One region of the Streptomyces anthophorae genome, then DNA from elsewhere that is predicted to be linked to it. Evidence: riboswitches for the same ligand, from Rfam matches in the RefSeq annotation. Region 1 holds a riboswitch; the other holds the start of a gene.
What was found. Region 1 has a riboswitch for glycine ahead of gcvT (glycine cleavage system aminomethyltransferase GcvT). Riboswitches for the same ligand answer to the same signal wherever they lie in the genome.
Positions count from the first base shown of each region.

Region 2: it holds a riboswitch for glycine, as region 1 does, so the genes downstream of both, gcvP (aminomethyl-transferring glycine dehydrogenase) here and gcvT (glycine cleavage system aminomethyltransferase GcvT) in region 1, are expected to answer to the same signal.

Region 1 is NZ_JBLWQQ010000001.1:3,112,098-3,115,299, forward strand. It holds gene ACNYS0_RS13825 (enhanced serine sensitivity protein SseB) at 1-464, opposite strand, end outside; gene ACNYS0_RS13830 (AAA family ATPase) at 575-1,195, opposite strand; glycine riboswitch at 1,356-1,455, shown strand; glycine riboswitch at 1,456-1,557, shown strand; gene gcvT (glycine cleavage system aminomethyltransferase GcvT) at 1,595-2,710, shown strand; gene gcvH (glycine cleavage system protein GcvH) at 2,775-3,152, shown strand; gene glyA (serine hydroxymethyltransferase) at 3,161-3,202, shown strand, end outside.
Region 2 is NZ_JBLWQQ010000001.1:7,389,877-7,393,078, reverse strand. It holds gene gcvP (aminomethyl-transferring glycine dehydrogenase) at 1-1,699, opposite strand, end outside; glycine riboswitch at 1,885-1,981, opposite strand; gene ACNYS0_RS33565 (PRC-barrel domain-containing protein) at 2,105-2,479, shown strand; gene ACNYS0_RS33560 (DNA polymerase IV) at 2,422-3,202, opposite strand, start outside.

The DNA.
Region 1 (3,202 bases):
CGGCCACTGCGGGCCAGCTCGGCGACGGCCGGCGGCGGCAGCGGCACACCGACCGTGCCGTCCGGGTTCACGGCGATGCCGACCTGCGGCGGAAGCCCGCGCGCGAACTCCACCGCCGGGGCGATCGTGCAGTCCATCCGGCCACCGGTGACCGCCATGAACTGCTGCTCGGAGCTGAACACGGGGACGAAGGCCTGGCCCCCGATCTCCAGGCTCGGCAGGTCGAGGTCCCGGCTCGCGTTCGAGCCGCCGCGGGGCAGCGGGATCCACACGTGGCTGCGGCCGAGGACCTCGACTATTCGGCGCCCCGCCGAATCCCCAGCACTCCCCGCCTCCTGGCCGAGGGCCGCGGCGAGGACCTCCTCCAACTCGTTGGCGGGCCAGCCCTGCGCGGGGTGGCCGTAGCCGCCCTCGTGCCCCTGGGCGTGACCGTGACCCGGCTCCGGGGTGCCTGGGAACTCCATGACTGCCATCAACCTCTGCCGTTCTGCCCGCTGCTGTGCCCGCCGACCTTAACTCGTACACACAATTGGACACGGTGCGGTTCCGTCCGCTTGCGCAGGGGCCCCGGCCGTCAGTCGCCGAACGTGATCCCGGCGAGCGCCTCCATCGCCGCCCGGTCGAGCAGCACCGCCGACTCCATCCCGGCCGGCGGCTCCCCCCGCTCCGTCGAGCTGACGAGCGCGCCCACCGCCCTGCGGTGCCGGGCGAAGGCGTACCGGGACACTCCACGGCCGCGGTCCCGCTGCCCCTCGAGGGCCGTGTCCGCCGGTACGTCGAGCAGCATCAGGTGGACGGCGACCCCGCGCCGCCGCGCCGTGCGGATCACCCAGCGGCGCACCCACGCCTGCGTACCGCAGTCGTGCACGACGACGCTGACGCCCGAGCGCATCGCCCGCCGCAGGCCCACATAGTGCGCGATGCGGACCAGCGGCCGGTACAGCGCGTACGGCAGGCGGGCCGGCATGCGCGCGGCCCAGCGCTCGCGGGTGTCCTGCGAATCGATCCGGATCTCCTTGACGGCCCGCCGCATCAGCGTCGACTTGCCGCTGCCGGGCAGGCCGGAGAGCACGACGAGGTCGCCCGCCTCGAAGGCGAGTCTGCGCGGGGTGTGTCCGCGGCGGCCGCGCAGGTCCCGTACCGAGCGCTGGCCGGGGATCCGCACCCCCGCCACCACCGATGCCGAAGCCGACACCGCGTAAGCCCCCGCCACTGCCTTGTGCACCGCGATCGTCCTCCCCGTTCCGGTCACGTCACCCTTGCCCCTCAAGTGTAAAGAGAAGGTAATGCCACTCAAGGGGTTTCCCTGTCGGACGGGCATGCAATGATGTGCGCGCAACTGCATACCGGCCGCTTGAATCCGCGCGGGAGAGTTCCGGGTACCCATCGGTCCCCGGACGCCGAAGGAGCAAGTTCCTCCCTTGAATCTCTCAGGCCCCGTACCGCGCGGGCGAGGCAGATCTGAAAAGTGGGGCGCCTTTGTGACACGGCGCCCCCACCCAAGGTGCAAGCCCCCTCGGGGCGAACCTCTCAGGTTCCGATGACAGATGGGGAGGACACTTCGCCATCGCCGTCATGCCCGGGAGCACCACTGATGACCCGTACGACATCTCTCGACGCCCTGCATCGTTCGCTCGGCGCGACGATGACCGACTTCGCCGGCTGGGACATGCCGCTGCGCTACGGCAGTGAGCGCGACGAGCACAACGCCGTGCGCACGCGGGCCGGTCTCTTCGACCTGTCCCACATGGGCGAGATCACGGTGTCCGGGCCGGGGGCCGTGGACCTGCTCAACCACGCTCTCGTCGGCAACATCGGCTCCGTCGGCCTCGGCCGCGCCCGCTACACGATGATCTGCCGCGCGGACGGCGGGATCCTCGACGACCTGATCGTGTACCGGCTCGGCGAGACCGAATACATGGTGGTCGCGAACGCGGGCAACGCGCAGGTCGTGCTCGACGCCCTCACCGAGCGCGCCGCCGGCTTCGACGCCGAGGTCCGCGACGACCACGACGCGTACGCGCTGCTCGCGGTGCAGGGCCCGACCTCCGCGGCGATCGTGAAGTCGGTCACGGACGCGGACCTGGACGGCCTGAAGTACTACGCGGGGCTGCCCGGCACCGTCGCCGGTGTGCAGGCGCTCATCGCGCGCACCGGCTACACCGGCGAGGACGGCTTCGAGCTGTTCGTCTCCCCCGCCGACGCCGAGAAGCTGTGGCAGGCGCTGACCGAGGCGGGCGCCGAGTACGGCCTGATCCCCTGCGGCCTGTCCTGCCGGGACACGCTGCGCCTGGAGGCGGGCATGCCGCTGTACGGGCACGAGCTGTCGACGTCCCTCACCCCCTTCGACGCCGGTCTCGGCCGGGTCGTGAAGTTCGAGAAGACCTCCCACAGCGACGACTTCGTGGGCCATGACGCGCTGGTCGCCGCCGCCGAGCGCGCCGAGGCCAACCCGCCCCGCAAGCTCGTCGGCCTCATCGCCGAGGGCCGCCGCGTCCCGCGCGCCGGGATGTCCGTCGTCGTGGACGGCCAGGTGATCGGCGAGGTCACCTCCGGAGCCCCGTCCCCGACGCTCGGGAAGCCGATCGCGATGGCGTACGTGGACGCCGCGCACGCCGAGCCCGGCACGGCGGGCGTCGGCGTCGACATCCGCGGCACGCACGAGCCGTACGAGGTCGTGGCACTGCCGTTCTACAAGCGTCAGAAGTAGGCCCCGCCCGTCCGGGCGCCCCCTCCGTCACCAGCACCTTCCCGCGTACAGGAGAATTCGCATCATGAGCAACCCCCAGCAGCTGCGTTACAGCAAGGAGCACGAGTGGCTCTCCGCCGTCGAGGACGGCGTCGCCACCATCGGCATCACGGAGCACGCCGCCAACGCGCTCGGTGACATCGTGTTCGTCCAGCTCCCCGAGGTCGGCGACACCGTGACCGCGGGCGAGACCTGCGGCGAGCTCGAGTCGACCAAGTCGGTCTCCGACCTGTACTCCCCCGTGAACGGCGAGGTCACCGAGATCAACCAGGACGTCGTCGACGATCCGGCCCTCGTGAACTCGGCCCCGTTCGAGGGCGGCTGGCTGTTCAAGGTCCGGCTGGCCGACGAGCCGAAGGACCTGCTCTCCGCCGACGAGTACACCGAGTTCTCCGGGAGCTGACCCCACCGATGTCCGTACTGAACGAATCCCTGCACGAGCTCGACCCCGAG
Region 2 (3,202 bases), 4.3 Mb from region 1:
ACACCTTGTCGTAGCCGGTGACCTCGGCGAGCCGCTCCTCCAGCTCACGGATGAGCGTCAGGTAGCCCTGCGCCTGCTCGGCGGGGGCGAAGGGGTGCAGCTGGCCGAACTCGGGCCAGGTGACCGGCTCCATCTCCGTCGTCGCGTTGAGCTTCATCGTGCAGGAGCCCAGCGGGATCATGCCGCGGTCAAGGGCGTAGTCGCGGTCGGCGAGCATGCGCAGGTAGCGCAGCATCGCCGTCTCGGAGCGGTACTGGTGGAAGACGGGGTGCGTCAGGTACTCGTCCTCGCGCAGCAGCCCGCCCGGCAGTGTGTCCTCGACCTCGGCGTCCAGCGCCTCGATGTCGGCGTCGACGCCGAACGCGGTCCACACGGCGCCCAGTTGGTCCCGCGTGGTCGTCTCGTCGCAGGCGACCGAGACATGGTCGGCGTCCACGAGGTGCAGGTTGACGCCGCCCTCGCGCGCGGCGGAGACGACCGAGGCGGCCTTGCCCGGCACCCGCACGGTGAGGGTGTCGAAGTACGCGCCGTGCACGACCTCGACGCCGCCCGCCGTGAGCCCCGCGGCGAGCAGGGTGGCGTAGCGGTGGGTGCGCCGCGCGATGGACTTGAGCCCCTCGGGACCGTGGTAGACGGCGTACATGCCGGCCATGACGGCGAGCAGCACCTGCGCGGTGCAGATGTTGCTGGTCGCCTTCTCGCGGCGGATGTGCTGCTCACGGGTCTGAAGGGCGAGGCGGTACGCCTTGTTGCCGTCGGCGTCGACGGAGACACCCACCAGTCGGCCCGGCAGCGAGCGCGCGAACTTCTCACGCACGGCCATGTAGCCGGCGTGCGGACCGCCGAAGCCCATCGGGACACCGAAGCGCTGCGTCGTACCGACGGCGATGTCCGCGCCCAGCTCACCGGGCGAGGTCAGCAGCGTCAGCGCAAGAAGATCGGCGGCGACGGTGACGATGGCGCCCAGCTCGTGCGCCTGGTCGATCACGGGCTTGATGTCCCGCACGACGCCGGAGGCGCCCGGGTACTGCACGAGCACGCCGACGACCCCGCGCTCGGCGACCTCGGCCGGAATGCCCTCGCTCAGGTCGGCGACGACGATCTCGACACCGGTCGGCTCGGCGCGGGTCTGGATCACGGCGATGGTCTGCGGCAGGGCGTCGGCGTCGACGACGTACACGCCGTTCTTGACCTTGCCGACGCGGCGCGACAGGGCCATCGCCTCGGCGGCGGCGGTGCCCTCGTCGAGCAGCGAGGAGCCCGAGGTGGGCAGGCCGGTCAGCTCGGCGACCATGGTCTGGAAGTTGAGCAGCGCCTCCAGGCGGCCCTGCGAGATCTCCGGCTGGTACGGCGTGTACGCCGTGTACCAGGACGGGTTCTCCATGACGTTGCGCAGGATGACGGGCGGCGTGAACGTCCCGTAGTAGCCGAGGCCGATCATCGAGCCGAGCACCTGGTTGCGCTCTGCAAGGGACTTCAGCTCGGCGAGCACCTCGGCCTCGCTGCGTGCGGCCGGAAGGTCGAGCGCCTCGGCGCTCTTGATCACATCGGGCACCGCGGCCGCGGTCAGCTCGTCCAGCGAGCCGTAGCCGACCTGCGCGAGCATCTTGGCCTGAGCGGCCTCATCGGGGCCGATGTGGCGCTGCTCGAAGGGGATTCCTCGCTCCAGCTGGGAGAGCGGAATACGATTGGCGGTCATTGCGGAGGCCTCCTGGTCATTGCGACCTACGAGGGGCACCACGGCGCGGGTACCCGGACGGCCTCCCCCTCTGTCATCTCAACCTGAGAGCTTCACCGGCCCACCCCGCGAAAACACGGAACACACCGGCTTGCACCGTCGGTGAGAGCGGAAACCGTGCACCCCGCCCTGCTTTCCAGAGTGACCTCGTCCGTGCGGTACGTGGGCCTGAGAGATTCCGGGGAGGATTTGCTCCTTCGGCGCCTTCCGACGACTGTCGGAGGACTCTCCCGCACGGGGTCAGCAGCCATTTGCCAGCCTACCAGCGGCTACTTGGCCGGAGCCCCCGAGTGGCCGCCTTACGTAATGTGCTCTTTCGTAGTCCTTACAGACGAGTTGCGATCATCGCGATCAGTTGGAGGGCCCGTGCAGACCGATGTCGATCCGCGCAACCTGATCGGCCGCAAGGCGTTCGACCGCAACGGGGCCAAGATCGGCACCATCGACGAGGTGTATCTGGACGATGCCACGGGTGTGCCGGAGTGGGCCGCGATACGAACGGGCCTGTTCAGCCGCGATGCCTTCGTCCCGCTCGAACCGAGCGACTTCACGGACGGCACGCTGCACGTGCCCTTCGAGCGCTCCCTGATCAAGGACGCCCCCGACTTCGGCGTGGGCCGCCATCTCTCCCCTGAGCAGGAGCTCCAGCTCTACGACCACTACGGTCTTGACATCACGGCGCCTCAGTCGCCCGACGTCACGTTCGGCAAGGTCGCGGGCGCGGAGGACGAGACGACCTGATCCCCGGCCTCTTCGGCGGCTTCGAAGGCCTCGGCTTCTTCGGCCGCTTCGAAGGCCCCGGCTCTTTCGGCTCTCTCGACGAGCGGCAGCGGGTCCGCCGGCTCCAGCTCCGGGTCGTCGACCCGGAACGTCCGCACCCGCCCCGGCACCACCGCGTACGGCGTCTCGAACCGCACGGTCACCCGCCCGAGCCCGCTCCCCTGCACCCACCCGGACCCGAACTCCGCATGCCGCACATCGTGCCCGGCCAGCCACTTCCGCTCCACGGGCGTCGGCTCGGGCTCGGCCGCCTCCACCGGCTCGACCGACCCTGCCTCCCCCTCCAGCTCCTCGGCGGCGGCAGCCTCCTCCTCCGCGGCGGCGAACTGTGCGAACAGGTCCTCCTGCGTGAAGTCGGCGAGCCCGCTGACCCCGACGCCCAGCAACCGCACGCCACCGGTCGTGTCCACGCTCTCCAGCAACCGCGCCGCGGCCTCCCGCACCACCCCGGGATCGTCCGTCGGTCCCCGCAGCGTCTCTGAGCGCGTCAGCGTCGAGAAGTCGTAGCGCCGCACCTTGAGCACCACGGTCCGCCCCGAGCGCTCGGCCGCTCTCAGCCGCTCCACGCACCGCCCGGCGAGCCTGCGCACCTCCATCCTGACCTGCACCCGGTCATGGATGTCCACGTCGTACGTGTCCTCGACCGATACGGACTTGGAGTCCCGCTCGGCCACGACCGGCCGC